DNA from 4 places in the Streptomyces sp. NPDC093252 genome. Region 3 is predicted to be linked to each of the others. Evidence: riboswitches for the same ligand, from Rfam matches in the RefSeq annotation. Region 3 holds a riboswitch; each other region holds the start of a gene.
The links. A riboswitch is a leader RNA that binds a small molecule or an ion and turns the genes downstream of it on or off. The one in region 3 is predicted to bind cyclic di-AMP.

Region 1: linked by a shared signal. The riboswitch ahead of AB0O01_RS09055 (M23 family metallopeptidase) and the one ahead of AB0O01_RS28105 (M23 family metallopeptidase) in region 3 are both predicted to bind cyclic di-AMP.
Region 2: linked by a shared signal. The riboswitch ahead of AB0O01_RS12400 (NlpC/P60 family protein) and the one ahead of AB0O01_RS28105 (M23 family metallopeptidase) in region 3 are both predicted to bind cyclic di-AMP.
Region 4: linked by a shared signal. The riboswitch ahead of AB0O01_RS13385 (transglycosylase SLT domain-containing protein) and the one ahead of AB0O01_RS28105 (M23 family metallopeptidase) in region 3 are both predicted to bind cyclic di-AMP.

The regions. Positions count from the first base shown of each region.
Region 1 is NZ_JBFBEM010000004.1:37,240-44,871, reverse strand. It holds gene AB0O01_RS09065 (TetR family transcriptional regulator C-terminal domain-containing protein) at 1-26, shown strand, start outside; gene AB0O01_RS09060 (SGNH/GDSL hydrolase family protein) at 40-825, opposite strand; gene AB0O01_RS09055 (M23 family metallopeptidase) at 1,088-2,068, opposite strand; cyclic di-AMP (ydaO/yuaA leader) riboswitch at 2,073-2,242, opposite strand; gene AB0O01_RS09050 (tyrosine-protein phosphatase) at 2,710-3,507, shown strand; gene AB0O01_RS09045 (DUF6126 family protein) at 3,620-3,835, opposite strand; gene AB0O01_RS09040 (XRE family transcriptional regulator) at 3,832-4,533, opposite strand; gene AB0O01_RS09035 (aspartate aminotransferase family protein) at 4,614-6,023, opposite strand; gene dxs (1-deoxy-D-xylulose-5-phosphate synthase) at 6,020-7,632, opposite strand, start outside.
Region 2 is NZ_JBFBEM010000005.1:186,108-193,739, reverse strand. It holds gene AB0O01_RS12405 (hypothetical protein) at 1-938, opposite strand, end outside; gene AB0O01_RS12400 (NlpC/P60 family protein) at 1,335-2,534, opposite strand; cyclic di-AMP (ydaO/yuaA leader) riboswitch at 2,541-2,714, opposite strand; gene pcrA (DNA helicase PcrA) at 2,986-5,496, shown strand; gene AB0O01_RS12390 (M23 family metallopeptidase) at 5,705-7,315, opposite strand.
Region 3 is NZ_JBFBEM010000014.1:238,541-246,172, forward strand. It holds gene ribA (GTP cyclohydrolase II RibA) at 86-778, opposite strand; gene AB0O01_RS28080 (MarR family transcriptional regulator) at 910-1,461, opposite strand; gene AB0O01_RS28085 (dihydrofolate reductase family protein) at 1,612-2,856, shown strand; gene AB0O01_RS28090 (alginate lyase family protein) at 3,049-4,266, shown strand; tRNA gene AB0O01_RS28095 (tRNA-Met) at 4,361-4,434, shown strand; gene AB0O01_RS28100 (PP2C family protein-serine/threonine phosphatase) at 4,779-5,855, shown strand; cyclic di-AMP (ydaO/yuaA leader) riboswitch at 6,081-6,246, shown strand; gene AB0O01_RS28105 (M23 family metallopeptidase) at 6,259-7,326, shown strand; gene AB0O01_RS28110 (PrsW family intramembrane metalloprotease) at 7,408-7,632, opposite strand, start outside.
Region 4 is NZ_JBFBEM010000005.1:384,969-392,600, reverse strand. It holds gene AB0O01_RS13390 (HAD family hydrolase) at 332-1,198, shown strand; gene AB0O01_RS13385 (transglycosylase SLT domain-containing protein) at 1,299-1,811, opposite strand; cyclic di-AMP (ydaO/yuaA leader) riboswitch at 1,816-1,986, opposite strand; gene AB0O01_RS13380 (CocE/NonD family hydrolase) at 2,267-4,255, opposite strand; gene AB0O01_RS13375 (polyprenyl synthetase family protein) at 4,585-5,595, shown strand; gene AB0O01_RS13370 (DUF2092 domain-containing protein) at 5,932-7,140, shown strand; gene AB0O01_RS13365 (ABC transporter ATP-binding protein) at 7,451-7,632, shown strand, end outside.

The DNA of each region.
Region 1 (7,632 bases), on a different contig from region 3:
TGGACCTGCCGCACCCACATCCCTAGAACGTGACAGGGGTCAGGCCACGGAGGCGATGCGCGTTCTGATGGCGTCCGGGGACAGCGCGCCCTTGGCGGTGACATGGTCGCCGGAGGACTCGCCGCGCAGGCGGCGCCCGATCCAGGGCACCAGGTACTCGCGGGCCCAGTGGACATCGTCGCGGCGGACGTCCAGGGTGCCGCGCGGTGGACGTGGGGGCCAGGGCTGTTCGGGGTCGGCCGGGGGGTCCACGCCGAGCGCCTGACCCGCCCGCAGGGCCACCCGGGTGTGACCCTCGGCCGAGAGGTGCAGCCGGTCGTCGTCCCAGGCCCGGCGGTCCTGGACGGACTTCAGGGACCACAGGTCGAGCACCGGGCAGCCGTACCGGTCGGCCACCGCCCGGACATGTCCGTTGTAGGTCGCGATCTTCCCGCGCAGATGCTTGAGCAGCGGCACCCCCCGGGGGTCGAAGCCGGTGGTCACGAGGACGGTGCCGGCCGCCTCGGTGAGGACGGCGACCGCGCGCTCGAAGCGCTCGGCCACGTCGTCCGGGTCGCTGCCCGGCCGCAGGATGTCGTTGCCGCCCGCGCAGAACGAGATCAGGTCGGGCGCGAGGGCCGCGGCTCTCGGCACCTGGTCCGTCACGACCTGGTCCAGCAGTCTGCCCCGCACCGCGAGGTTGGTGTAGTCGAAGTCGCCTTCCGGGCGCCGGTCCGCGAGGAGGACCGCGAACCGGTCCGCCCAGCCGACAAGTGCCCCGTCGGGGCCGGGATCGCCCACGCCCTCGGTGAAGCTGTCCCCCACCGCCACGTACGACCCGATCACTGATCTGGTGTCATTCTTCGAATCGTCTGCCACATCGCCCCATGATTCCCCTTCGAATGTGAGCTACGCGACCGTAATAAAGGGTTGACGGGCGGTGAGATAAGCCACGGACCAAGGCTTGGTCAAGTGCGGAATACCTGGATGTCCGACGGATCGTCAGATGTCGGGTCCCCCACCATCGGTCCCGGGTCGTGGTGAACGCTCCGTAGGCCGGACCCGGGGATCGGGGTCCGGCCTACGGAGCGTGCGCGTGGCGGGTGCCTCAGCCGATGGAGAGGCCCTTGCCCCGCAGATAGGCGAGGGGGTCGACATCGGAGCCGTAGTCCGGCCCGGTGCGGATCTCGAAGTGCAGGTGCGGGCCGGTGACATTGCCGGTCGCGCCGGAGAGGCCGACCTGCTGTCCGGCGCTCACCGACTGGCCCGCCGAGACGGACAGCGAGGACAGGTGGGCGTACTGGGCGTAGTAGCCGTCGGCGAGCCGGATGACGACCTGGTTGCCGTACGCGCCGCCCCAGCCGGCCGAGACGACCGTGCCGGCGCCGACGGCCTTGAGCGAGGTGCCGGTCGGGACGGAGAAGTCGACACCGGTGTGGTAGCCGCTGGACCACATGCTGCCGGACTGGCGGTACGCGGTGCCCACGCCGCCCGCGACCGGGAGGCTGGCGCCCGAGGACGACGCCGGGGCGGGGGTGTTCGAGGAGCCGGAGGACGAGGAGGAGCCGGACGACTTGGTCGCGGGGGTCTCCTTGGTCTCCTCGCTCTTCTCGGCCTTCTCGCTCTTCTCGGTGGTGCCGGTCGTCCCGGTCGTGCCGGTCCTCTCGGTGGTGCCGCCGGACGCCTTGCCGCCGAGCGTCAGCTTGAGGCCGGGGTGGATGAGCGACGGGTCGTCGCCCACGGCCTCGCGGTTGTCGGCGTACAGGGTCTGCCAGCCGCCGCTGACCTCCTGCTCGTCGGCGATCTTCGAGAGATAGTCGCCGACCTTCACGGAGTAGGTCCGGGTGCTGGTCTGCGGGGCCGCGGACTTCTGGTCGGCGATCCGGGTGACGGTCTGCTGGGGCACCGCGCTGGGTGCCGAAGTGACGGCTTCCGCCGGCTTCTGGGGAACGGACTGGCCGGGGGCCGCGTGGGCGCCTGCGGCACCCATCAGCGGGAGGGCGAGTGCGGCGCCGCCGGTTCCGGCGACGGCGAGGGAGCGTGTCAGACGCAGGCTCCGGGGACGGCGGTGCTTACCCTTCGCGGGCATGGTGAATTCCTCTCCGGCGCCTGCGAGGTGAGCTGTCGGGTGCGAGCTGGAGATGCCCGGCCGCGTGGGGGAACGCGACTAAACCCCTAGCCGTTCCGGAGACCGGAACAGGCGTTGAGTCCTGTGGGTCCCCCGCTCCTGCCGTGCACGGGTGGGTTTCTGCGGGGTCCGGACGGCGGCAGGATTCGGCGTTCCGCCCGGATTCGGTGGCGAACGTAAGCGACCTGGACGCACGGGGACAAGCAAGGGGTTCCATGTAAAGGCCCCGTTCTTGATCCATGCGGGTAATTCCCGGTCACCCTCCGTCGCATTTCCACCTGTCGAATCACTCAAGGGCCCATGAAAACGGGGTTGATTACGTGGGCATGAGGGGCGACGGACGGTCACGGATATGACGCTGCTCACGTGGTGCCGCGCCAGCTTCCTTTATTCCAGAGCGAGTTGTAATCAAGGTAATGAAGAATGGCAATTCGGACAGAATTCCCACATGCGGCACAGTCGGAGAAGTGGTGCATCGAGCAGCCAGAGTGAAGCATGGGGTTCTTTGTGGGCTTTCGCCCGTTTCGTCATGTCGTATCGTCAAAGGGAAGCCGCCACCCGGCAACGGAGCCGGGCGGGCGAGCCGACTGGGAGGAGCCCCCGTGACGCAGCAGGTCCCGTCGACCGAGCCCGAACTGGCCGGAATCCGCAATTTCCGTGACGTCGGCGGACTGCCGACCGTGGACGGCCGCCGGGTGCGGTACGGGGTGCTGTTCCGCAGCGGCCATCTCGCACACGCCACCACCGAGGACGCCGCTTTCCTGACCGGCCTCGGACTGCACACCGTCTTCGACTTCCGCAACTTCGCCGACCGGGGTCTGGAGGGCAGGGATGTCGAACTGCCCGGCGTGCGCAATGTGAACATTCCGCTGAGCGACCCGGCGGAGGGCGCGGAGTTCTGGGCGATGGTCCGGGACGGCGAGGTGGAGCAGCTCCGGGAGATCCTCTCCGAGGGCCGGGCGGCGGGCCGGATGATCGACTCGTACCGCAGGATCGTCGTCGAGCGCACGGGTGAGCACTCCCGGGTGCTGCACGCGCTCGCCGAGGACAGCGTCCCGGCGCTGATGCACTGCGCGGCGGGGAAGGACCGCGCGGGGCTGTCGATCGCGGTGACCCTGCTGGCGGTCGGGGTGGAGCGGGAGGCGGTCTTCGAGGACTATCTGAAGTCCAACGCCAAGCACCGCCGCTACAAGGTGCGCCGCGGCGGCGACGCCGCGACCGCCTACACCCCCGAGATCATGGAGCTGCTCAGTCCGCTCTTCGACGCGCGCGCCGAGTATCTGACGGCGGCCTTCGAGACCATCGAGGAGACCTGGGGCGGTGTCGAACCGTATCTGGAGCGGGGGCTGAAGCTCGCCCCGGAGACCCGTGAGCGGCTGCGGGAGCGGCTGGTGGGCTGAGAGGGCTGAAGGGCTGAAGGGCTGAGGGCTGAGCACGGCCGGGAGGCCGGGAGATCGGGCGGCGGCTCGGTGCCGCCGCGTCGGCCGCCCGGCCGCCACCGGTCCGGCCGGTCTACTTCGCGCCGACCTCGAAGAGCAGATAGAGGAACGCGGCGAAGACATGCCCCACCGCGACATAGATGAACAGCCGGATCCAGATGCCGGGGTACCGCTTCTCCTTGACCTTGGCGGGCCTGGCGGGCTGGACGGGCCCGGCGGGCCCGGCGCCGGTGGTTCCTGCGGTCCCGCCGGTTGCGGTGGGCCCGGTGGTTCCGGTGGTCTCACTCATCGCGTTTCTCCCGTGATCGGGCCGAGGCACAGCGCGGCCGTGGGGCTCTGCAAGAGGGTGTGGACGAAGAGCAGCTCGACGCCCTCCGGATCGCGGGCGGCGATCCGGTGCGGGGTGAGCGAGTCGAAGTGGGCGCTGTCCCCGGGGCCGAGCTGGTGCCCGGCGTCACCGAGGCGCAGCCGCAGCCGCCCCTTCAGGACGTAGAGCCACTCCTCGCCGGGGTGCACCCGGACGATGTCGCCCTGGGAGCCGTGGGGCACCTTGACCCGCAGGGCCTGCATGGCGCGGCCGGGGGCGCCGGTCTGCCAGTAGGTCCAGCCGCCGGCCTCGGTCGGGTCCATGTGGTCGCCGCGGATCACGGCGTCCCGGTCGGGGACGGTCTCGCCGAGCACCTCGGAGACCGTCGTACCGTAGACACGGGCGAGGGCGAGCAGCATGGGCAGGGAGGGCTGGCGTCCGCCGGTCTCCAGGCGGGAGAGGTGGGCGGGGGAGAGTCCGGCAGCCCGCGCCGCGGCCTCCAGGGTGAGCGAGGCCCGGCGGCGCAGGGCGCGCAACTGCGGGGCGACGGCCGGCAGGGGCTCGGCGGCGCCGGGCTCGATGCCGGGTTCCGTTCCGGTGCCGGTGCCGGTGGTGACTTCAGTTCCGGTCCCGGTCCCGGTGCCGGGGATGTGCTCCGGGGCGGTCTCTGGAGGGGTCATGCCCTCCATTCAGCCCGAGAATTACCTCCGAGGCAAATTGCTTGTCTCAGAGACAAGAACCCCGGTTCGGTCGCGGAACGTCAGCGGTTGGCCACCGCCTGTTTGACCAGGGTCCGGCCGAAGTCCCAGATGAGTCCGCCTCCGTTGTGGGCGTCGTCCATGACGTCCGTGAAGGCGGCCACGAAGCGGTCCACCTCCCGCTCCCCGATGGTGAGCGGCGGGATCAGTTTGATCACCTCCAGATGGTCGCCGGAGACCTGGGTGAGGATGCGGTGGCGCTGGAGCAGCGGGACGACCACCATCTGCGCGAAGAGCCCCTTGCGGGCCGCCTGGAGCATCGTCCAGCGGCTGCGCAGCCCCAGCGAGGTGGGCCGCCCGAACTCGATGCCGACCATCAGACCGCGCCCGCGCACATCGGCGAGCAGTTCGTACCGGTCGACCAGGGCGGCGAGGCGGGTGCGCAGCAGGTCGCCGGTGGCGCGGGCGTTCGCGACGATCTGCTCGTTCTCCATCACCGACAGCACGGCGAGGCCCGCCGCCATCGCCTGGGCGTTGCCGCCGAAGCTCGCCGAGTGCACCAGCACCCGGTCGATGGACGAGTAGACCTTCTTGAAGATCCAGTCCCGGCCCAGGGTCGCCCCGACCGGCACATAGCCGCCGGACAGCGCCTTGGCGACACAGACCAGGTCCGGCTCGACGCCCTCCTCGTGCTGGTACGCGTAGAAGTCGCCGGTGCGGCCGAGGCCGGTCTGCACCTCGTCGGCGATCAGCAGCGCCTTGTGCCGGTGCAGCAGGTCCTGGGCGGCGCGTAGATGGCCGGGCGGGGCGGCGTGCACGCCCTTGCCCTGGATCGGCTCGACGATCAGGGCGGCCACATCGCCCTTGCGCAGCTCGCGGGCGAGGGCGTCGAGGTCGCCGAGGGGGACGGCGGTGTCGGGCAGCAGAGGGGCGAAGCCGTCCCGGAAGCCGTCCTCGCCGTTGACGGAGAGGGAGCCGGTGGTCAGCCCGTGGAAGGCGTGGTCGCAGTACAGGATCCGGCGTCTGCCGGTGGCCCGGCGGGCGAACTTCAGGGCGGTCTCCACCGCCTCGGTGCCGCTGTTGCCGAAGAACACCCGGTCCAGGTGGGGGCTGTGGGCGAGGAGCCGTTCGGCGAGCAGTCCGGGCAGCGGCGGGCAGTCGAAGCGGGTGAGGTCGGCGAGCTGTGCGTCCAGGACGTCGTGCAGCGCCCGGCGGATCACCGGGTGGTGGCGGCCGAGGCCCATCACCCCGAACCCGGCGAGCATGTCGAGGTAGTCGGCGCCCTCGGTGTCGTAGAAGTAGGCGCCCTCGGCGCGCTCGTAGACCTTGTCGAAGCCGATGGTGTGCAGCATGCGCGGGAGCTGGTGGTTGAGGTGGCGGGCGTGCAGCTCGTAGCGCTCGGAGCCGCGTTCGGCGAGCAGCGCGGTGAGATCGAACGTCCCGGCGCCGGGGGCGCATCCGGGGGTGGTCATCGCTGGGTCTCCTCGGCGGGGGGTGTGGAGAGGGTGCGGGGGGTGCCGGTCCCGGCGGGGGGCTTGTCGGGGGTGCGAGGGGTGCGGTTCCCGGCGGGCGGCCCCGGTGGGTGGCTGCCGTCCCGGGCGGTCGTGGTGGTCCCCGGTGTGCCGGAGGTGGTGTCCCGGGTGGTCCCCGGTGGGCCGGAGGTGGTGTCCCGGGTGGTCCCCGGTGGGCCGGAGGCGTCCTGCCGGGCCAGGCTCGCGCTGATCCGGCCGGCGATCTCGACCGGCGTCAGCCCGATGTCGGCCAGCACCTCGGCGCGCTTGGCGTGGGCGAGGAACTGCTCGGGGACGCCGAAGCGGCGGACGGGGACGTCCACCTCGGCGTCGCCCAGCGCGAGGGCGACGGCGGAGCCGACCCCGGCGGCGCGGCTGTTGTCCTCGACGACCGCGACCAGCCGGTGCCGGGCGGCGAGCGGTGCCAGCTCGGGGTCGACGGGCTTGACCCAGCGCGGGTCGACCACCGTGCAGCCGGTACCGCGCGCTTCGAGCAGTTCGGCGGCCCGGAGGCAGACCGGGGCCATCACCCCGACCGCCACCAGCAGCACCTCGGGCCGGTCGGCGCGGTGCAGGACGTCCAGTCCGCCGATCCGGTCGACGGCCGGGAGGGCGGGGCCGACGGACTCCTTGGGGAAGCGGATCAGGGTGGGCGCGTCGTCCACTGCGACCGCCTCGCGGAGCTGGGCGCGGAGCTGGTCGGCGTCGCGGGGCGCGGCGATCCGCAGACCGGGCACGACCTGGAGCACGGACAGGTCCCACATGCCGTTGTGGGAGGCACCGTCGACGCCGGTGACCCCGGCGCGGTCCAGGACGAAGGTGACCCCGCAGCGGTGCAGGGCGACATCCATCAGGAGCTGGTCGAAGGCCCGGTTGAGGAAGGTGGCGTAGACGGCGACGACCGGGTGCAGGCCGCCGGTGGCCAGTCCGGCCGCGGAGACCGCCGCGTGCTGCTCGGCGATCCCGACGTCCCAGACCCGGTCCGGGAAGCGTTCGGCGAACTTCGCGAGGCCGACCGGGTGCAGCATGGCGGCGGTGAGGGCGACGACGTCCTCGCGCTCCTCGCCGATCGCCACGATCTCGTCGCCGAAGACGGAGGTCCAGGAGGGGCCGCCGGAGGGGGTGAGGGGCTCGCAGGTGAGCGGGTCCATCACCCCGACGGTGTGGAAGTGGTCCTCCTCGTGGGCGAGCGCCGGTTCGTAGCCGCGGCCCTTCTCCGTGAGGCAGTGCACCAGGACGGGGCCGTGGAAGCGTTTCGCGCGGCGCAGCGCGGACTCGACGGCACCGATGTCGTGGCCGTCGATGGGGCCGACGTACTTCAGGCCGAGGTCCTCGAACATGCCCTGCGGGGCGAAGGCGTCCTTGAAGCCCTTCTTGGCTCCGTGCAGGGCCTCGTAGACGGGGGTGCCGATGACGGGGGTGTGCTGGAGGACGTGTTTGCCCCAGGCGAGGACGCGTTCGTAGCTGTCGGTGGTGCGCAGGGTGGCGAGATGGTTGGCGAGGCCGCCGATGGTGGGGGCGTAGGAGCGTTCGTTGTCGTTGACGACGATGATCAGGGGGCGGTCGCGGG
Region 2 (7,632 bases), on a different contig from region 3:
GCCGGGGTCCGCAGCCAGGAGACATCCATCGCGGTCCCGACCGACAGCATCGCTGTCGCCGTCACGCCCATGGAGAAGACGGTGGCCCAGCGCCGTACGTCGTGGCCCGGCCGGGGGCGGGCCGCCTCCGCCGCCAGCAGGATGGCGTACAGGGCCAGGCCGAGCGTGAGCAGTGCCCCGGTGACGTTCCGCAGCACCCCGCGGTCGTCGGCGTTCCAGAGATACAGCGCCGGGCTGTCGGCGGCGATCAGCCCGGAGCCCGCCAGCGCCGAGAGGGCGAGCGCGCCGGCCGCCAGCCAGTGGTCACCGGCCCCGTCCCGGATCTGCCGGAAGTCGAACCGCGTCAGCGCGAAGGCGCAGAGGACCAGTCCCAGCCAGAACAGCACCATCGCGGCGTGTCCGAGCCAGGCCGCCCCCTCCGCCTTCGCCAGGGTCCCGCCGAGCACCGCGAGCCCCTCGGTGGCGACACAGCCCAGGAACACCGCGCCCGGCATCCGCGCCCGCCAGTGCGTCACGCCGATCACGAGCACCACCGGCCACAGCAGCGCGGCGGCGGCCAGCAGGGCTTCGGCGAGGGGCTGCCAGTTCTGCGCGGCCAGCCGGGTGCCGAGGACGGTGGTCGCGGCGACGGCGGTGAGCGCGGCGGGTGCGGCGGACGCGACAGGCTCGGCGGGCGTACCGGCCTCCCGCGGGCTGCTCTGACGGTCGCCCAGGAGCCGGGCAGCGTAGGGACGGCCGCCCAGGAGCCGTGCCGCGAAGTCCGCGACCAGGGCCAGCCAGGCGATCCCGGTCACCGCCAGCAGGATCCCGGACAGGACGTCGTATCCGGCCAGGCGCAGGCCGATCGACATGGTGCCGGTCGCCAGCACGGCGGCCCCGGTCGCCGGTGGGCGCTGCGCCCACCAGGCGCGGAGGGAAGGGGTGCCGGTGCCGGACATGGGGCGATCGTAAGGAGCGCGCCGCCCGGGACGACGGGGGCGCGCACGGGGGCGGACGGAAAGGGGTAAATCGGTACTAGCCGGATAGGGGGCGGACGTGCTCGGCAGCCATCCGCGGCCGATGAGTGCCCGCCCGTCCCGCCCTCGCAGTAACGGGCCCGCCCAGCCCTCGCAGTAACGGCCTCCTATGGGCCCCACAAGGGGGCGTGCACCCTGCGACACGCGCCCCCGGCGCTCGACCGCCCCCAGGGCCGGTTCACTACCTCACGCCCCCCGACCCGGCCCAGGTCCGACCCCGAGCCGACCCGCCCCCCTCAAGCTCGACCCCGACCCGACCCCGGTCAAGCCCGATCCCGGCCGACCCCATCCCGGCCAACCCGATCCCGCTCAAGCCCCTCAGGCGGGCCGCACCACGCTGTGGATGGACGACTCACCGTCGTAGAAGATCGACTCCTCGCGGACATACGCCCCCGGCTTCGGGGCGTGGATCATCATGCCGTTGCCGATGTAGAGGCCGACATGGGTGACGTCGTCGTAGAAGAAGACCAGGTCACCGGGTTGGGCGGCGGAGACGGTGACCGTGGTTCCGGCGTTGACCTGGTCGTAGGTGACCCGGGGGAGGGTGACGCCGGCGGCCTTCCAGGCGGCCTGGGTGAGGCCGGAGCAGTCGTAGGAGCCGGGGCCGGTGGCGCCCCAGACGTACGGTTTGCCGATCTGGGCGCGGGCGAACCCGATCGCCTTCTCGGCCTTGGTGGCGTAGGACGGGTCCGTGGCGGGGGAGCCTGAGCCGGTCGAGCCGGAGTCCGAGCCCGGGGTGCCGGAGGAGCCGCTCTGCTCCTCGTTCTGCCGCTCCGCCGCCGCGGCGGCCTCCCGGCGGCGTTCCTCCTCCTCGGCCCGCTGCTGGCGTGCCAGTTCCTCGGCCTCGCGCTCGGCCTCCGCCCGCTTCTCCCGCTCGATCTCGGCGAGCCGGGCCTTCTCCTCGGCGGTCAGCTCGGAGAGCAGCTCGCGCGCGTCCGCCAGCTTCTGCTGGACCGTGGCCTTGGCCGTCCGGAGGTCGTCCTGGGCGTCGGCCAGCGTCTCCAGGCTCTCGCCGGCGTCCTGGCGCTTCTCCATGGTCTCGGACTGCTGGGCGAAGTAGTCGTCGACCGCGGTCTTCTGGCGCTCGGTGAGCCGGCCCATCAACTGGGTCTGGTCGAAGTAGTCCTGCGGCGAGTCGGCCAGCAGCAGGCTCGCGGTGCTGGGGGCGGCGGCCCCGGTGCGGTACTGGGCCGCGGCGTAGGAACCCAGCTCCTCGCGCGCGTCGTTCAGCTTCTGGGTGCGCTGCGCGACATCGTCCATCAGGGTGTCGAGCAGCTTGCGCTGCTTGCCGGTCTTCTCTTTCGCGGCGTTGTACTTCTCCGTCGCCGATTCGGCCTGACGGTAGAGGTCGTCGACCTTCTTCTCGACCTCCTCCAGACTCGGCTTGTCGTCCGCGGGCGCGGCGGTGGCCGTCTGCGAGAGCAGGGCTACGGAGGTCAGGGCGGCGGTGGCGAGGACGGGGGTGCGTATTCCGGCCAGGCGCGTGCCCGTGGGGTGGGACTTGCGGTGCGACGCCAAGGAGGCGACTCCTTCCATGGGCCGCCTACCGGGTTAGCTGTCGGGTTCGGGCGGGTGCTTCGGAAGGGTTGCCCTACGGTCCGCTCCCGGGACGGAAGTCGGGACCGATTCACCCCAGGTGTCGGTGGGTCCCCGGCTCCGGCCGCCCAGGGGGCTCGCCGGACTCGACGGAGGCCGGACGGCCCGGCGACGTTCGCCGGTGGGGGTCGTTCGGCCTGCCCGGAACCGTAGCCAACTGGTGTGGCGCCTGTGAAGGTTGGTGGGCGTTATGCCCGATACATTTTCGTGACCTTTCCGTCCGGCGGCCCTCGCGGTCCGCCCCGCACCCCCTCCCACCGCGCCCCGCTCAAGATCCGCCACCCTGCGTCACCGGGCGGGAGGAGGGGCGAGGAGCGGGAAAGGAGCGGGACGGCCCCGGGTTGTCAGTGGGGCGGCCTAGACTCGGAGAGCGATGAGCAGCCTCTTTGACGACAGCTTCCTGGCGGACCTCCGAAGCCCCCGCGGGCACGAGGAGGAGCCCCCGCCTCCCCCCGAGGACGAGCACGCGCCGGAGCCGGTTCCGGACGATCTGTTCGGCGGGAAGTTCGACGCGCCCCCGGACCGGGACGCGTACTACCGGGACGGCGCCCCCCGCCCCGCCCTCGACCCGGCCGCGCTCCTGGAGGGGCTCAACGAGAACCAGCGCGCGGCGGTCGCCCACGCGGGCACCCCGCTGCTCATCGTGGCCGGTGCGGGCTCCGGCAAGACCCGGGTGCTCACCCACCGCATCGCCTATCTCCTCGCCGAGCGCGGTGTCCACCCCGGCCAGATCCTCGCGATCACCTTCACCAACAAGGCCGCCGGTGAGATGAAGGAGCGCGTCGAGCAGCTCGTCGGCCCGCGCGCGAACGCGATGTGGGTGATGACGTTCCACAGCGCCTGTGTGCGGATCCTGCGCCGCGAGTCCAAGAAGCTCGGCTTCACGTCGTCGTTCTCGATCTACGACGCGGCCGACTCCAAGCGGCTGATGGCCCTGGTCTGCCGCGATCTGGACCTCGACCCCAAGCGCTACCCGCCCAAGTCCTTCAGCGCCAAGATCAGCAACCTCAAGAACGAGCTGATCGACGAGGAGGACTTCGCCGCGCAGGCCACCGACGGTTTCGAGAAGACCCTCGCCCAGGCGTACGCCCTCTACCAGTCCCGGCTGCGCGAGGCCAACGCCCTCGACTTCGACGACCTGATCATGACCACGGTGAACCTGCTCCGCGCGTTCCCCGATGTCGCCGAGCACTACCGCCGCCGCTTCCGGCACGTCCTGGTGGACGAGTACCAGGACACCAACCACGCCCAGTACGCGCTGGTGCGCGAGCTGGTCGGCACCGGGGAGCGCGCCCCCGAGGACCTCGACGTACCGCCGGGCCCGGACGATCTGCCGCCCGCCGAGCTGTGCGTGGTGGGCGACGCCGACCAGTCGATCTACGCCTTCCGGGGCGCGACGATCCGCAACATCCTCCAGTTCGAGGAGGACTACCCGGACGCGACGACGATCCTGCTGGAGCAGAACTACCGCTCCACCCAGACGATCCTCACCGCCGCCAACGCGGTCATCGAGCGCAATGAGTCCCGCCGCCCCAAGAACCTGTGGACCAACGCGGGCGCGGGCGCGCGCATCACCGGCTATGTCGCCGACACCGAGCACGACGAGGCACAGTTCGTCGCCGACGAGATAGACCGTCTCACGGACGCGGGCGACGCCAAGGCGGGCGATGTCGCCGTCTTCTACCGGACGAACGCCCAGTCCCGTGTCTTCGAAGAGGTCTTCATCCGCGTCGGCCTGCCCTACAAGGTCGTCGGCGGCGTCCGCTTCTACGAGCGCAAGGAGGTCCGGGACGTTCTGGCCTATCTGCGGGTCCTCGCCAACCCGGAGGACTCGGTGCCGCTGCGCCGGATCCTCAACGTCCCCAAGCGCGGTATCGGCGACCGCGCGGAGGCCATGATCGACGCGCTCTCCCAGCGCGAGAGGATCAGCTTCCCGCAGGCCCTGAAGCGGGTGGACGAGGCGTACGGCATGGCCGCCCGCTCCACCAACGCCGTGAAGCGGTTCAACACGCTCATGGAGGACCTCCGGACGATCGTGGAGTCCGGCGTGGGCCCCGCCACGGTCCTGGAGGCCGTCCTCGAACGCACGGGCTATCTCGCGGAGTTGCAGGCGTCCACCGACCCGCAGGACGAGACCCGGATCGAGAACCTCCAGGAACTCGCGGCCGTCGCCCTGGAGTTCGAGCAGGAGCGCGCCGGGGGCGGGGAAGCGCCCGAGGCCCCGGCCCCGGGCGGCACGCTCGCCGACTTCCTGGAGCAGGTCGCCCTGGTCGCCGACTCCGACCAGATCCCGGACGAGGAGGACGGCGCCGGGGTCATCACGCTGATGACCCTGCACACCGCCAAGGGCCTGGAGTTCCCGGTCGTGTTCCTGACCGGCATGGAGGACGGCGTCTTCCCCCACATGCGCGCCCTCGGCCAGACCAAGGAGCTGGAGGAGGAGCGCCGCCTCGCCTATGTCGGCATCACCCGCGCGCGGGAGCGGCTCTACCTCACCCGCTCGGCGATGCGCAGCGCCTGGGGGCAGCCGTCGTACAACCCGCCCTCCCGCTTCCTGGAGGAGATCCCGCCGACGCATGTCGACTGGAAGCGCACGGGGGCGACGGCGGCTCCGGCCGGTCCGGTGTCGGGGGTAGCCGCGTCCCTGTCCTCGACCCGGTCCCGCTCGTCCGCGTCCGGCGCCTCGGGCTTCGCCACCCGCAGATCGGCGGAGCAGCCGGCGGTCTCCCTGGCCGTCGGCGACCGGGTGACCCATGACCAGTTCGGGCTGGGCACGGTGGTCGGGGTCAAGGGCACCGGGGGGAACGCGGAGGCGACGATCGACTTCGGGGACGCCAAGCCGAAGCGGCTGCTGCTGCGGTACGCGCCGGTGGAGAAGCTGTAGGGGCCTGTCCTGTAGGGCGGGGTCCGGTAAGAAGGTCCTATGGGGGCCGTCCAGGGGGGACGGTCCTAGGGGACTGGTGCCAGGGGTGCCGTCCTGGACGGACGGTCGACGGTCCGCAGGCAGGCGGGGCCGCCCGGGAAGACCGGGTCGGTCAGATCAGGTCAGGCCGACCCGGCCGGGTCAGGCCGGTCAGATCGGGCCAGGCCGGTCAGGTCGGGTCCAGGCCGTGGCTGCGGAACCAGGCCAGCGGGTCGATCGCGGCGCCCCCGCCCGGCCGGACCTCGAAGTGCAGATGCGGGCCGGTGGAGTTCCCGGAGTCACCGGAGTAGGCGATGGTGTCGCCAGCCTTCACGGTCGTACCGGACGCGACCGCGTAGGTCGACAGATGGCAGTACCAGGTCTCGGTGCCGTCCATCGCGGTAAGGATCACCATCGTGCCGTAGGCCGAGTTGAACTGCGTGCGGACGGTGCCGTCGGTGGCGGCCATCACGGGCGTGCCGTAGGAGACGGGGAAGTCGATACCGCTGTGGACGGACATCCAGTTGATGCCGGACTGGCCGTAGTAGGCGCTGAGTCCGCCCTGCGCGACCGGGAGGGCGAACTTCGGGCGGAGCCGCTCCTTGCGGGCCGCCTCCTCCGCCGCCCGCTTGCGCTCGGCCTCCTGCTCGGCCTTGAGGTCGATGCGCTCCTGCGTCCGGCTGGCCCGGTCGGCGAAGTCGTCGGCCTCCGCGCTGAGGCTGGCCAACTGGGTGTCGAGCTGGTTGTTGGCGGTGGACGGCTTCACCGGCTGCGCGTCGGCCGCGGTGGTCGAGGTCTCCTTGGAGTCGCCGGTCAGGGAACCGACGGAGGCGGCGGCGATACCGGCGACGCCCATCACACAGGCCGAGGGGATCGCGACGGTCATCAGCGCGGAGCGCTTGGCGGGGGCGCGGCGCCGGGAGCGGGAGCCGCCGCGCGCGGCGGCCCGGGAACCGGGGGCCGGGGCGGACTCCTCCTGATCGTCCAGGAGTACTACGGCGGGCAGCTCGCCGGTGGCGGACAGGCCGTCGTCGTCGGTGTCGCGGGACCGGTCGTGCGGGTCGGTGCCGGAGTCGTGGGCGACCTGCTCGAAGGTCGCCGTCGCCTGTTCGTGGAACGATTCGCCTTGCCCGTACTCGGCGGCGGGGGTGCCGTAGCCGTCGTCCTGGGCGCCGTAACCCTCGTCCGGGGTGCCGTAGTCGCCGGTGTCCTGCGGCTGAGGCGGCTGCTGCTGCGGGTAGTCGGGGTCCGGGGCGCCGGAGTTCCACTGGGTGGCGTCATAGGCGCCGGTGTCGAACGCCTGGGTGCCCCACTCCCAGTGCTGGGTGGCGTCGGTGGGGGCGCTGGACTGCTCGGGCGGGAGCCAGGCGGTGGCGTCCCACTGACCGCTGCCGTCGGCCGGCCCCGGCTGCGGGGGGACGGCGGACAGCGGCTGGTAGCCGTCGGTCCAGGCGGTGGTGTCGTAGCTGCCGGAGTCGTAGGCGGCCAGGTGCTGGGCCGCGTACGGGTCCTGGTTCAGGATCTGCTGGCCGCCGGTCGACCACTGGGTGGCGTCATAGGTGCCGGTGGCGGTGGCGCTGTGCGGGTCGCCGCCGGGCAGGTCGCCGAAGAGGGGGTCGGTGGCGAAGGCGTGGGCGCCCTGATGGACTCCCGGGTCAAAACCGTTCGCGGAATGCCCGGTGGCTGTGGTGAAGTCACCGTACGGGGCTTCCTGTGTGCCGTACGCCGGATAGGGCCCGGAGGCGGCGTCGGAAGCCGGGGCCGGGGTGGTCAAAGTCCCCGACGGGTGACGGTCGTTCACCAACTTCTCTTTCGCCTCGACAACAGGGGCTGGCAGAGCAGTGCGGCGACTGTACCCGGCGGTATGCGGGCTCGACAATCTTCCTCAGGTTTCCCGCTCACCGGAAACGGGCATTCGGCCGTGTTTCGGCGGTCCGGGCACCGGAGTTTGGCTTTGTGTTCGAGACTTGTTCGATAAAACGGCCCTTTGAAGGCGCTGTCCCTGGGCTGTGCGGGGGTCCGGCCGTCGCTGTGGGGTCACCCGTCCCACCCTTTGCGCTGGTCACGCGGGCGAGTCGGGAGATCACCGTCGGTCAGCGGCGGGCGGCTCGCATACAG
Region 3 (7,632 bases):
CCCGCTCACCCCGCTCCGGGGATGCCCTCCGCTCGCCCCGCCCCGCGGAGGCCCCCACTCACCCCGCCCCCCCCGACGCCCCCGCTCACCCCGCTGTCCGGTCCACCAACTGCGCCAGCGGCAGGGTGTGCCGCGTCTGGAGCACCTTCGCCCGCAGATAGCGGACGTTGTGCGCGGTGGTGAAGACCCCCGTCGGGACCCGCTCCCGGACTGTGGCGCCGAGGGTGCGCAACTGCTCCGCCTTGTCCGGGTTGTTGGAGAGCAGATCCAGCTCACCGATGCCGAGCGCGCCGAGCATCTGGGCCGCCGCGGTGTAGTCGCGGGCGTCCTCCGGGAGGTCGAGCGCCGCGTTGGCCTCATAGGTGTCCAGGCCCTGGTCCTGGAGGGCGTACGCGTCGAGCTTGTTGTAGAGGCCGATGCCCCGGCCCTCCTGGCGGAGGTAGAGCAGGACGCCCCCGCGGTCGGCGATGCGCTCGACGGCCTCGCGCAACTGCGGGCCGCAGTCGCAGCGCGCCGAGCCGAAGACATCGCCGGTCAGGCACTCGGAGTGCAGCCGCACCAGGGGGACCGCGCCGGGTGCCGGGTCGCCGAGGACGACGGCGAGATGCTCCTGCCCGTCCGTCAGCCCGTGGAAGGTGATCAGCTCGGCGTCGACGCCGTAGCCGTCGCCGAAGCGGAGGGGGACCCGGACACGGGTCCGGACTGAGGCGGGGGAGGGGCCGGGGTCGGGGGAGGGAGCGGGGCCGGGGTGAGGGTCGGGGGCGGGACTGTGGGGCATGGAGGTCTCCGGACGCATCGCTGCTCGTTGCTTCAGTTTTGAAGCAACCCATCGGGCGAACGTGACCCTACGCCACGCTTTAAATTTGAAGCAACCCATATGCCCCACCCTTCCGAGGGGCACGCCGGGTCTCAGGTGCACGCCGTCGACCGCCGCAGCCACGGAACACCCCGGCCGCCCCCCACCCCTCCCGTGCCCTCGCCGGCCCCTTCCTCCCCCTCAGCCCCCTCCGCCCCCTCCAGCGCCCGAGCCACCCCCGTGAAGATCTCCTCCAACTGCCCCACCTGCTCCGGCGTCAGATGGTCGAACAGCGCCGCCCGGACCGTCTCGACATGCCCCGGCGCGACCCGCTCCAACAGCGCCATCCCCTCGTCGGTCAGGACGGCGATGCTCCCCCGCTTGTCGCTGGCGCACCCCTCGCGCCGGACCACCCCGTCCTTCTCCAGTCGGCCGACGGCGTAGGTCAGCCGGCTGCGGGTGATCTTCAGCAGCCCGGCGAGGTCGGTCATCCGCAGCCGGCGGTCCTCGGCCTCGGAGAGGTGGGTCAGGATGGAGTAGTACAGATGCGGCATCCCGGCCTCCGACTGGAGTTGCCGGTCGAGCGCGTCCTCCAGAAGCAGCACGGTCCCGATGTACGCGCGCCAGGCGCGCTGCTCCTCGGGGGTGAGCCAGCGAGTCGTCATGGTCCCAGTGTAGGTTTGCTTAAAATTTGAAGCCAAGTCCCGCCCCGCACCCCGCCATCCCGCACCCCGTCACCCCTCAGAACCGTAGGCCCCCTACCCCCTGCGCACTACCCCCCTACCCCCCTACCCCCCCGGAGGGACACCCCGCCCATGCCCCATCCCCACGTCCTCCTCTCCGCAGCCGTCTCCCTCGACGGCCACCTGGACGACACCGGCCCCGACCGGCTGCTGCTCTCCGGCCCGGCCGACTTCGACCGGGTGGACGAGGTACGGGCGTCGGTGGACGCCATCCTGATCGGCGCCGGCACCCTCCGCGCCGACAACCCCCGGCTGCTGGTGAACTCCGCCGAGCGCCGCGCCGCCCGGATCGCCGCCGGGCGCCCCGCCTACCCCCTCAAGGTCATCGTCAGCGGCTCCGGCGACCTCGATCCGGCCGCCCACTTCTGGCACACCGGCGGCGAGAAGCTCCTCTACACCACCGACCGGGGCGCCGAACGCGCCCACGCGACCGGCCTCGCCACCCCCACGCCGGTCGCCACCCCCACGCCGGTCGCCGCCACCACGGAAGGCGCCCCCACCGCCGAAGGCACCCCCGCCCCTGAAGGCACCCCCACCCCCGGAGGCCCCCCCACCATCGTCCCCCTAGGCCCCACCCTCGACTGGCGCGCTCTCCTCACCGACCTCCACGACCGGCGCGGCATCCGCCGCCTGATGGTCGAGGGCGGCGGCACGATCCACACCCAGCTCCTCACCGAGGGCCTCGCCGACGAACTCCATCTCGTCGTCGCCCCCCTCTTCGTCGGCGACCCGGCCGCCCCCCGCCTCTTCGGCCCCGGCGCCTACCCGCCCGGCCGCCTCCGCCTCCTGGAGACCCGCCGGATCGAGGACGTCGTCCTGATGCGCTACGAACCCACCGCCCCCGGCACCGGACCCCTCCCGTCCGCCGCCGACCACCACTGGCTCCAACTGGCCTGCGCCCTCGCGGCCGACTGCCCGCCCTCGCGCACGGCGTTCAGCGTCGGCGCGGTCGTGGTCGCCGAGGACGGCACCGAACTGGCCCGTGGCCACTCCCGCCAGGCCGGTGACCCGGTCGTCCACGCCGAGGAGGCCGCCCTCGCCACCCTGGACCCCGCCGACCCCCGCCTGCCCGGCGCCACCGTCTACTCCAGCCTCGAACCCTGCGCCCACCGCGCCTCCCGCCCCCGCCCCTGCGCCCGGCTGATCCTCGACGCCGGGGTCCGCCGGGTCGTCACCGCCTGGCGCGAGCCCGGCACCTTCGTCACGGACGCCGACGGCACCGGACTGCTCACCGCCGCCGGTGCCACCGTCGTCGTCCTCCCCGAGCACGAGCCGCAGGCGAAGGCCCCCAACCACCACCTGCACCTGCTCCGCTGACGCCGCTCCGCCGATCGGCCCAACAACTTCTGCGCCCTCCCCCACCCCCCGGCACGCTGCCATGACCGGCAGGCGGCGGACGACGCGGAGGTGGTCATGCGGGGAGTGGGCGCACACACGGTGACCGGCCGCCGGCACCGGCCCGGGGCCCGGTCCGGGGCGCGGTCCGGGGTCGGGCCCGGGGCGCGGGGGGTGGCTCCGGCCGCGCTGATCCTCGTCCTCCTCGCCGTCACCGCCACCATCACCGTCACCGCCTGCGGCACCCTCGACCCCGGCTCCCGGACCCGGGCCCGCGCGCTCGCCGCCGGGGAGCCCTTCACCCACCCCGGCGTCCTGCTCGGCAGGGCCCAACTGGACGCCGTACGGAAGAAGGTCACCGCCGGGAAGCAGCCGTGGCTGTCGGCGTACCTCGACATGCGGGACAGCCGGTACGGGTCGTACAAGTACCGGGCGCGGCCGGTCGCGGACGTGTCCTGCCCGGCCGGGGACGGGCCCGGCACCGGCTGCGCCGAGGAGCGCGCGGACGCCATCGCGGCCTACACCCAGGCCCTGCTGTTCACCGTCACCGGCAAGCGGCAGCACGCCGTCAAGGCCGCCGAGATCATGGACGCCTGGTCGGCCAAGCTGAAGCGGCACAGCGGGGCCGGTGCCGTACTCCAGGCCGGACGGTCCGGCGGCATCTGGGCGCGGGCCGCCGAGATCGTCCGGCACACCCCGGGCGCGGGCTGGCCGAAGGACCGGGTCCACCGCTTCGAGACCATGCTCCGCACCGCCCACCTCCCCCATGTCACCCGCTCCGCGCCCGACGACGACGGCAGCCGCGCCCTGGTCACCACCGCCGCCGCGCTCTCCCTGGCCGTCTTCCTGGACGACCACCGCACCTTCGACGCCTCCCTCGCCCGCTTCCGCGACCGCGTCCCCGCGGTCTTCTACCTCCGGCGGGACGGCCCGCTGCCCCGCACCCCGGCCGGTGCGGCGGCCGGGACCCCGGAGCGGATCCGCGCGTCCTGGTCCCGGCCGCGCGCCTTCGAGGACGGCCTGACCCAGGAGACCTGCCGGAGCCTCGCCCGGGTGGGCCACGCCGTCGCCGCCACCGCCCACGCCGCCGAGACGGCCTGGCACCAGGGCGTGGACCTGTACGAGGACGCCGCTGCCCGCCTCAAGGCGGCGCTCACCCTGCACGCCCCCTACGGGCAGGGCCGTCCCGCCCCCGGCCGGCTGTGCGGCGGCGGGGACGTCGAAGGGAACCTCGGCCCCGGACTCGAAGTCGCCCTCAACCATCTGGAGAACCGCCTCGGCACCCCCGTCCCGGCCGCCCACCGCCTGGCCACCGCCGCCCGCCCGGCCGGTACGGACGGACTGCTGGTCGCCTGGGAGACCCTCACCCACGCCGGAAACCCCGGTGAATAGGTGAAGAGCGGGAGAAAAGGGGAGGGCGGGGGCCAAGGGCGGCGGCCGTGTGTGCGACCCCTCCCGTCCATGGCGTACACTGGTGACACACCGACGCGGGGTGGAGCAGCTCGGTAGCTCGCTGGGCTCATAACCCAGAGGTCGCAGGTTCAAATCCTGTCCCCGCTACTCAAGGCTCAGGGCCGGAATCCGGATCACGGATTCCGGCCCTGAGTGTTTTCGCCCCTCAGTCCCCGCGTCCCTATCGTTCCCCCCTCCCCCCGTTCATCCGGTCGGACCGCCCGGCTCGCCCGCCGCTCCCGCTCCGGCAACCCTGGACGGACAGGGACGAAGGCGGGAGACGCGAGGTGCGGCCTGGTGAGGCGGAGGGCGAGGGGCCGTACACCGGGCCGCCGGGGCCGGGCAGGACACCGCGAACCGGCACACCACGAACCGGCACACCGCAAGGCGGCACACCGCGGAGCGGAACGGCGGCGCAGGGCGGGTTCTCGTACATCCGACCGGTTGTGCGCGTGCTCCCGGCCCTGATGATCGTCGGCGGCGCGCTGTACGAGTCCCTGACGCCCGACCAGTTCACCGCCGTGCCGTTCTTCACCGCCGCGCCCCTGATCGCGGCGCCGCTGTTCGGGCTGCGGTACACCGTCCTGACCGGGGTGGTGGCCGTGGTGGTGATGTTCGTGGTGCACCTCGGGGTGGACCAGCCGTTCTCCGCCAAGACCATGACCGAGGTCATCACGGTGGCGACCGTCGCGGCGCTCGCCGTGCTGATCAATGTGCTGGTGCGGCGCAGTGACGCCCGGCTCGCCTCCGCCCGGGAGATCGCCGAGGCGGCCCAGCGCGCGGTGCTGCCGGAACCGGACGAGCGGATCGGCGGGTTCGACATCGCCGCCCGCTACGAGGCCGCCCAGGCGGGCGCGTTCATCGGCGGCGACCTGTACGCGGTGCAGGACACCCCGCACGGGGTCCGGCTGGTGGTCGGGGACGTGCGCGGCAAGGGGATGAGCGCGGTGGCGGCCGTCGCGGTGGTGATCGGGGCGTTCCGGGAGGCCGCCGAGCGGGAGACCACCCTGGAGGCGGTCGCCGGGCGGCTGGAACGGGCGCTGGCCCGCGAGGGCACCCGGCGCGACGGGCTGGACGCCTTCGAGGGGTTCACCACCGCCGTCCTCGCCGAGATCCCGCCCGGCCGGGACCTGGTCCGGCTGGTCAACCGGGGACACCCCGGCCCGCTGCTGCTGTACGCCGACGGCTCGCTGCGCGCGCTGCCCGCCACCGAACCGGCGCTGCCGCTGGGGATGGGGGACCTGGGCAGTTGGCCGGACCGGGCGCAGGAGGCGGAGTTCCCGGGCGGGGCCACGCTGCTGCTGTTCACCGACGGGCTGTCCGAGGCGCGGGACGGGCACGGCGAGTTCTTCGAACCGGAGGAGGAGTTGGCGGGACGGCGGTTCCGGGGGCCGGCGGAACTGGTGGCGGTGCTCTCCGAGGAGGTGCGGCGGCACAGCGGGGGCGGGATGACGGACGACATGGCGCTGCTCGCCGTACGGCGGCCCGGTGCGGAGCCGGGCGGACCCGCGCCCGGTCACGGTGGGTAAATGAACGACCGCCCTCCGCATAACATCTGAGTCACCGTCATAAAGTGGCGGCCGTCGCCTCCTGCCCGTTCGGCGGTCGACTCGCCCGAATTTCGCCCGTTCATCGCCCGTACGTCCGGCGTAAGAGCGTGAAGGATCTCCAGGAAGCGCTTGGAAATCACCCCTGGGTTCTATTACTGTCCGATAACGCAGCGCGGTCGTACCAGCCGTCACAAGAGGCGGCTCCGTGCTCAAGCGCCGAATTCCGCAAGGGAACCGGGGAACCACCACTTTGGGGTGAATCGGACGTATACCGCCATGGCCGCTGTCCGCGACCTGGCCGGTGACGCCCGTAGGAGACCTTCCTCTCCGAACCCGTCAGCTAACCCGGTAGGCGATGAGGGAAGGAAAGGAGTACGCCTACGTGGCGTCCAACCGGCCTGCTCCAGGGGCCCCGTTCGTCCCCGCCCAGCGCACCGGCGACACCGTCGGCACGGTCGAGACCGTCGTCTACGGCGGCCCCCGCACCGACGAGGGCCCGTGGGAGGAGTGGAACCCCTCCGCGGAGACCGTCCGTCCGGTCCGCAGCGGCCGGCACCGGGTGGCCAAGCAGCGCGGCGGACTCGCCCGCGGCGGCCTGGCCCGCAGCTCCACGGTCCTGGGCGTCGGTGTCATAGCCGCCGTCGGCGCGGGCGGCATGGCCACCGCGCAGACCGGCAAGCCGCCGGTGGCCATCTCCCTGCCCGACCTCGCCACCTTCACGGACGACGAAGGCGACACGGACGAGCCCGAGCCCGAGCCGACCACCACCCCGCTCAGCAGCCTCGGCGTCACCCCGGCCGACACCGACCAGGGCACCACCGACGCCGGTGAGGCGCTGCGCGCCCGCATCCTGGCCCAGGCCGAGAACCAGCAGGACCAGGTCGACACCAAGGCCGCCAAGGCGCTGCTCGCCGCCGCCGAGAAGGAGGCCGCCGAGGCCGCCGAGAAGGCGGAGAAGGAAGCCCGCGAGAAGGCCGCCGCCGAGAAGAAGAAGGCGGAGGAGGAGGCCGCGCGCAAGGCCGAGGAGGAGCGCCTCGCCAAGCTGGCCAAGCAGTTCGCGCTGCCGACCTCGTCGTACACCCTCACCTCGACGTTCGGTCAGGCCGGTTCGCTCTGGTCCTCCGGGTACCACACCGGCCTCGACTTCGCCGCGCCCACCGGCACACTCCTCAAGGCCGTCCACTCCGGCACCATCACCTCGGCCGGCTGGGACGGTTCGTACGGCTACAAGACCGTGCTGACCCTCGATGACGGTACCGAGATCTGGTACGCCCACCAGTCCTCGATCAGTGTCAGCGTCGGCCAGAAGGTCACCACCGGCGAGGTCATCGGCCGGGTCGGCGCCACCGGCAATGTCACCGGCGCCCACCTCCACATGGAGGTCCACACCGGCTCCGGCGGCAGCCTCGACCCGCTGGCCTGGCTCCGAGACAAGGGCCTCAACCCCTGACGGACCGTTCCCCCTCCCGGCGGTCCTGACGACAACCCCCCGACGTCAGGGCCGCCGGTTCCGTCTGTCCGCCCGCCGCCCTCAGGAGCGATACGGGTTGCCGCCGTACCCGGCGACCGTGTGCCGCGGTGGGTACAGCCGGACCGGCGGGGCCGTGAGATGGGCGGCGTGGGCGAGGGCGGGTCCGGCGATGTGCCGGCGCTGCCAGAGCGCCGCGAGCAGTTCCCGCTCCCGGGTGACGAAGTCGGCGCGGGCCCGGCCCCGGTCGCCCCGGTGGCGCAGGACCGCGAGCGAGGTCGCGTACGT
Region 4 (7,632 bases), on a different contig from region 3:
GCCCCCCTTCGCAGAGCGCCCCTCACAGGGAGCACCTCCCCCCGAGCAACTCCTGAGTGCTCCCCGAGCACCCCCCCCCGAGGACCCCCAAGCACCCCCTGAACGTCTCCGGAACGCTCCGGGAACGCCCCGGGGACGCCCCCCGGCCCCTCGCGGAGCGACCCCCTCTGAGTGAAAAGCGGACCCGTTTTCAGCAGTCGTCCCGGGCGCCCGCCGAGTGAAAGGCCGCATGGTACAGGGGAGTTGACCGGGGCGGGCGGGTCGTCGGGGAAGCCGGCCGACGTCCGGTTCGGGCCGGGTCGGGGCCGCGCGATGTCCGTATTCTCTGATCATGGCCGCACCCACCGCATATGCCGCACGCACCGCGCGCATGACGTTCGCCCTTGTCGCCACCGACCTCGACGGCACTCTGCTGCGCGGTGACGACACCTTCTCCGACCGCTCGCTGGCCGCGCTGGCGCGGACCGCCGAGGCCGGTGCCCGGCATCTGGTGGTGACCGGTCGCCCGGCCCCCCGGGTGCGCCCGCTCCTGGAACGCCTGGGCAGCACCGGTCTCGCGGTGTGCGGCCAGGGCGCGCAACTGTACGACGCGGGCGCGGACCGCCTGCTGTGGTCGGTCACCCTGGACCGGGAACTGGCGGAGACCGCGATCGGCAAGATCGAGGCCGAGGTCGGGGAGGTGTACGCGGCGGTCGACCAGGACGGCGTGGACGGGCTCACCCTGATCGAGCCGGGCTATCTGATGCCGCACCCGACCCTGCCCGCCGTCCGCGTAGGGCGCCGGGCCGAGCTGTGGGCGGAGCCGATCAGCAAGGTGCTGCTGCGCCACCCGGACCTCACCGACGACGAGTTGGCGTCGGTGGCCCGCGCGGTGGTCGGTTCCCTGGCGACGGTCACCATGTCGGGTCCGGGGACCGTCGAACTCCAGCCGTGCGGGGTGACCAAGGCGACCGGGCTGGCGCTGGCGGCCGGGCGGCTGGGGGTGCGGGCGGAGCACACCATCGCGTTCGGGGACATGCCCAATGACATTCCGATGTTCGACTGGGCCGGATATGGCGTGGCGATGGCCAATGCCCATCCCGAACTGAAGGCGGTGGCCGACGAGGTCACCACATCGAACGAGGACGACGGCATCGCCGTCGTCCTCGAACGGGTCTTCCCCCGGCGGCTGCCCCAACAGTCGCCCGGGAATCCATGAATGCGTTGATCCCGAATCGCGAATGCCGCATGGGGAATTCAAGAATGCGGCATTCGGCCCGTCTGCGCTTTGCGGGCCCCAACCCGCAAAGCGCAGTGGATCAGTAGGCGCCGAAGACGTTGTCGATCGACCCGTACCGGTCCGCCGCGTAGTTGCAGGCGGCGACGATGTTCGCGATCGGGTCGTACGGGTCGTAGACCGTCCCGGAGACGTGGTACGCGGCGAAGGTCGGGTCGATCACCTGGAGCAGGCCCTTGGACGGGGTGCCGGCGGCGGCGTTGGAGTCCCAGTTGTTGACGGCGGCCGGGTTGCCGGACGACTCGCGCATCACATTGCGGTGGATGCCGTCGTAGCTGCCGGGGATGCCGTTCTGCCGCATGACGTCGAGGGCCTGGCGGATCCAGCCGTCGAGGGTGTTCGGGTAGGCCGAGGTGGCCGCCGAGACGACGGTCGGGGTGGCGGCGGTGGCGGTGGTGGCGCCGATGATCGGCAGGGCAAGCACGGCGGCGCCGGTACCGGCGACGGCCAGTCGGCGGGCGATGCGGCGGACCCGGGTGGAGCGGTGCGCGGACCCGGGAAGGGCGGACACGGGAGCGGACAGGGGAAGGGACATGGGAACGGTTCCTCTCCTACGCCTGCGAGGTGAGCTGTCGGGTTCGGGCGGGGAGGTGCCCGGCCGGCCCTTGCGGGCACGGCTTCACCCCGAGCCGCGCCAGGACGTCAAGACGTCCGGCCCGGCGACTTACCTGGGTCCCCCGCTCCTGCCGTGGATCTAGTGAGTTGGTGCGGGCGGTGGCAGGACTAGGCGTCCGCCCGACTGGCCGGGAACGTATGCGAGAGCGGATGTCCGAAACAAGTGGTGGAATCACAGATCGCCGCTTCTGATCTTTATCCCGCCATCTGCCGCACATGATCCTTTGCGGCTGGAAAGGTTCAACTCGTGCGATGGGGAAGGTGAATCGGGGTGCGGCGGCGGAACGGCTCCGGATCGGGGGGAGGTGGATGCGAGTGAGTCAAGTCACGCCCGTGCGCAAGAGTGGTAAATCGGGCAATGCTCCCAAGTCCCTATTAACCAGCGGTGCGTGGAATCCGACGTTCCCAGGTGCGGTGGAAGATCACCTCGCGGCCGAGGGTGCAAATCACCTCATTAACGGTCAAAAACTCCGTCGCCGTGCAGGTGATCTCCGACCGGGCCCGGACCCTGGTGTCCCAGGCCGCGTCCGGCCGGTGCAGCCGGATCGTCCGGTCCGACCGGGTCCGCGCCGACAGCGCGTCGCTGTCCCGGATCGTGTACGACTCCAGCGCCTCCTCCGTGACCTCCAGACCGTCCGGATGCACCTCGGTGCCGCCCGGCCCCGGTGCGACCTCCAGCCGCCACTCGCCCCGGGCCACGTCCCGCACCACCAGCCGCCCGGGGCGCGGCTCGTCCAGCGTGACCGGGGAGACCACCCCGAGCGGCCCCGCCTGCTCCGCCTCCCCCTCGGGCCCGCCGCCGCTCCCCGGCCCCCGCTCCGGCTCCCGCACCGGCAGCTCCAGCGCGCTGCCCGCCGGGTCCAGGACGAACCCGGCCTCGGAGCCGGGCTGCGGCCACACCCACGGCCAGTACGCGGACGAGACGGCCAGCCGCACCCGGTGCCCCGGCGCGAACACATGCCCCGCCGCCCCCAGCTCGAAGGCCACCTCCTCCGTCGTGCCCGGCGGCCACGGCACCGCCCGGTCCCGCCCCGCCCGCGCGCAGAGGTTCAGCACCCCCCGGGTCACCAGCACCGAGGAGCCGTCCGGGGCGACATCGCACAGCCGCGCGATCACCTGCCCCCGCTCCACCTCGCAGCGCAGCCGCAGCCGCACCCGGGGCCGCCCCAGGACCCGGATCCCGCTGCCGCCGGCCGGGAACTCGAAGCAGACCGACCGCCCGTCCTCCGCCCGCTGGTCCGGCGGCAGATCGGCATCGCCCCCGCGCGGCAGGAAGGCCCCCGCGTCGACCCCGGTGTGCATCGGGGACCGTACGGCCGCGGGGGCGCCCTGGAGGGCGTACACGACCGGGGTGATGTGCGGGGAGGGCCAGGCGGGCTCGGCGGTCCAGGGGCCCGGCAGGGACCCGCGGGAGGGGGTCAGGCAGGCGCGCAGGGGCGGATCGGCGCTGACGCCGGTGTCCCGGCCCTTGAGCCAGTGGTCCCACCAGCGCAGGGTCTCCTGGAGGAAGCCGATCGCCGGGCCGGGCGGGCGGCCCCGGTCGGGGTACTCGTGCGGCCAGGGCCCGAGCAGCCCGCGCACCCGGGCCGCCGGAAGGTGCTCCACCAGCCGCAGCACGGTGTCCCGGTACGGGTCGTGCAGCCCGCCGACCGCGAGGACCGCCGCCCGGATCGCGCCATAGTCCTCGCGCACCGCGCCGGCCGCCCTCCAGTACCCGTCACGGAGCTGATGGCCCAGCCAGGTGTGCAGGGGCGGCTCCAGGGCGTCCAGCCGGTACTGCCACAGGTCACGCCAGCCGTCCCCCAGGTACCGGGGGTCCGGCGGGCGGGCGGCGAGCGCCAGGGAGCGCGCCGCCCAGTGGGGCAGATCCGCCGCCTGGACGGAACCTCCCGCGTACTGCCCGTCGTTGTCGTAGTGGTCGTCCGTGGCGCAGACGCTGACGACCGCCTTGAGCGGTCCCGGTGCCAGGGCCGCCGTCCGCAGCGCGAGGGAGCCGCCCCACGAGATGCCGATCATGCCGACCCCGCCGTCGCACCACGGCCGCGCCGCCAGCCACTCCACCACCTCGGCGGCGTCCGCCGCGTCCGCCGAGGGCCCGTCCCCGGGTACGCCCCCGCTGTTGCCGTGCCCGCGCGCGTCGACCCGGACGCTCGCGTAGCCGTGGCCCGCGTACCAGGGGTGGCGCTGGGCGTCGCGGGCGGCGGTCGCGTCGGTCAGCCGGAAGGGAAGGTGTTCGAGCAGCGCCGGTACGGGGGCGGCGGTGACCGGCCGCCATACGCGCGCGTAGAGCAGCGTCCCGTCGCTTAGCGGGATCCGGAGGTCGTCGTGGGTCGTCTCGTAGGGGAAGGAGGTACGGATGCGCACCGGACCGGACATGGGACTGCCCTCGGCTGGACGGCAGCGCAGGAGGGAGAGGCTCAGCGGGGTGGCTGAAAATGATGCGGTCGGCTCTCGGTATCGAGGGGCAGTCCGCGACACTTCTCCCTATTGCTCTGCAATTCAATAAATATCCGCTCGTATCAGGTGATCAAAAACATACCGGGCCTGATCCGATACCGCCCGTGCTGCGCGGTGGGCGGCATCGGTGATCGAAACATGACCGGATACGCTGACGTGAGTGATGGCAGCGATCAATCGACATACCGGGTAATCGCCAGTAGGCACCAGTAGACACCAGCAGACAGGAGACCCTCGTGACCGTCGTCGGGCCGTTCGGGCTGAGCGTGCGGGACCAGGTTCTGGAAGCAGATGTCCAGGCCGGATTGGTGGCTGTCGAGGAAGGGCTGCTAGAGGCCACCAAGAGCGAGGTGCCGTTCATCACGGAGGCCGCGCAGCACCTGGTGCGGGCCGGTGGCAAAAGATTCCGGCCACTGCTGGTGATGCTCTCCGCCCAGTTCGGCGACCCCTATGCGCCCGGGGTCGTCCCCTCCGCCGTCGTCGTCGAACTGACCCATCTGGCCACGCTCTACCACGACGACGTGATGGACGAGGCCGCCGTCCGGCGCGGGGTGCCCAGCGCCAACACCCGCTGGGGCAACTCGGTCGCCGTGCTCACAGGTGACTTTCTCTTCGCGCGCGCGTCGCACATCCTCGCCGACCTCGGGCCGGAGGCCGTCCGGGTGCAGGCCGAGGCGTTCGAGCGACTGGTCACCGGCCAGATCCTGGAGACCGCGGGCCCCGCCGACGGCCGCGACCCGGTCGACCACTACCTCGATGTGCTCGGCGGCAAGACCGGCTCCCTGGTCGCCGTCTCCTGCCGGTTCGGCGCGATGATGTCCGGCGCCGACGACTCCGTCGTCGATGTCCTCACCCAGTACGGCGAGCGGCTCGGCGTCGCCTTCCAGCTCGCCGACGACGTCCTCGACATCGCCTCCGACAGCCATGAGTCGGGCAAGACCCCGGGCACCGATCTGCGCGAGGGCATCCCCACCATGCCGGTGCTGCGGCTGCGCGAACGCGCCCAGCGCCTGGGCCTCGCCGAGGACCTCGCCCTGTGCGCACTGCTCGACTCCGACCTCACCGACGACGCCCGCCACACCGAGGCGCTCACCGCGCTGCGCGCCCACCCGGCCCTGGAGCAGGCCCGGCGGGACACCGTCCGCTACGCCGAGGAGGCGCGGGCGGCCCTGGCACCGCTGCGGGAGTGCGACGCGCGGGGGGCGCTGGAGGAGTTGTGCGACGCGGTGGTGCATCGCGCGGGGTAGGGGAGTAGGGGGCGGGGCAGAGCGGCCGGTCGGCGGTGAGCCCTGTCCTCGGCGGTGCGCGGCCCTTGAGGCTGCCTCGGCCCTCACGCTGCCGCGACCTGCGGCAGCGCCCCGACCCTTACGGGTGGGAGTAGCCGTGGGCGCCCGGTGTCATACCGGGGCAGTACGCGGAGTTGGCTCTGGGGAGTGACGCCTCATCGCCGGTGATTTGGTCAGATGGTGAGTACGGAAACACACCACTCCTCACCGGTTCGGGTGAGAATGGCGGCTCAGGGTGGACGAGTGTACGGACGCGACAAGACGGAGAGCCGCCGCCGACACGGAGGTAGGGCACACATGGCACCGTACGAATCCGACGACAGCACGACCGGCGCGGGCATCGACGACCAGCGCGCGGGGCGGCGCAAGAAGGCCGCTCGGTACATCGTCCCGGTCGCGGTGACGGGGGTGGCGGCGGCGACCATCGGACTGGTTCCCGCCATCGCCGACTCCGGCAGCCCCGACCTCCCCGAGATCAGCGCGGAGCAGCTCATCCAGCGGATCGCCGAGTCGGACACCGAGCAGTTGTCCGGCACGGTGAAGATCACCACCGACCTCGGCCTGCCCAACCTCGGCGGGCTGGAGAGCGGTCTGCTCTCCGGCGCCACCGGCTCCGGCGGTGACGAGTCCGGCTCCTCGGCCGACCCGCAGTCCAAGCTCACCGCGCTGGCCGCCGGTACCCACACCCTGCGGGTCGCGGTGGACGGCCCCGACAGGCAGAAGCTGTCCCTGCTGGAGGACGCAGCGGAGTACAGCGTCATCCACAACGGCGACGACGTCTGGGGCTACGACAGCGCCTCCAACGAGGTCTACCACTCGGCGTCCGCCGAGGGTGCCGAGGACGGGAAGGACGTCCCGGCCACCCCGAAGGACTTCGCCGAGGAGGCCCTGAAGGCGGTCGACGACACCACCTCGGTCACCGTCGACGGCACCGCCCAGGTCGCCGGGCGCGACGCCTACAAGCTGGTCGTCAAGCCCCGCCAGTCCGGCTCGACGGTCGGCCAGATCACCATCGCGGTGGACTCGAAGACGTACACCCCGCTCAAGTTCACCCTCACCCCGGCCGCCGGTGGGGCGGCGGTGGTCGACGCCGGGTTCACCCAGGTCGACTTCGCCCGCCCGGCCGCCTCGACCTTCGACTTCACCCCGCCCGAGGGCGCGAAGGTCACCGAGGAGTCCGATCTGCCGGCGGCGGGGTCCGGGTCCGAGCAGCCGAAGTCCGAGGAGGACTTCGGCAAGGGCCTCGACGGGGCGAAGGTGCTCGGCGAGGGCTGGAACGCCATAGCGGTCCTGGACACCGGCGGCCAGGGCGTCCCGTCCGGCGCCGGGGCCGGCCAGTTCGGCGGCTTCCTGGACTCCCTCGGCGACCAGGTCAGCGGCAAGTTCGGGGAGGGCACGGTCTTCAAGACTCGGCTCATCAACGCCCTGATCACCGACGACGGCACGGTCTATGTGGGCGCGGTCACCCAGGACGCGCTGGTGAAGGCGGCCGATTCGGGGCAGTAAGCAGCAGCGGCGGCGATCGGGCGCGGTCGATAGGCAGCGGCAGCGGCGATCGGGCGGGTTCGATTCGGAGCGCGCCCGGTCGGGCGGGTCGGGCGCGGCGGGTCGGGCGAGGCCGGTCGTGAGGCGAGGACGAGCGGGGCCGGGTCCACGATCCCGGCCACGACGACGAGGACCGGCGAGGACTGACCAGGACCGGCGAGGACCGGCGAGGACAACCGGGGGAGGCCGGATGGCGGAGGCGTCCGCAAGGGGACCGCGGCGGGAGCGCGCAGGGGAGGGTGACCGGGGTGCCGGGGGCGTGCAGGGTGCTGTGCGTACGCAGGGTGCTGCCGGGACCGGTGCCCAAGGCGCCGAGGGGATCATCCAGACCCGCGCGCTGACCAAGCGCTACCGCGGCGGGCAGCTCGCCGTGGACGCCCTCGATCTGACCGTCCCGACGGGCAGCGTCTTCGGCTTCCTCGGCCCCAACGGCTCCGGCAAGACCACCACCAT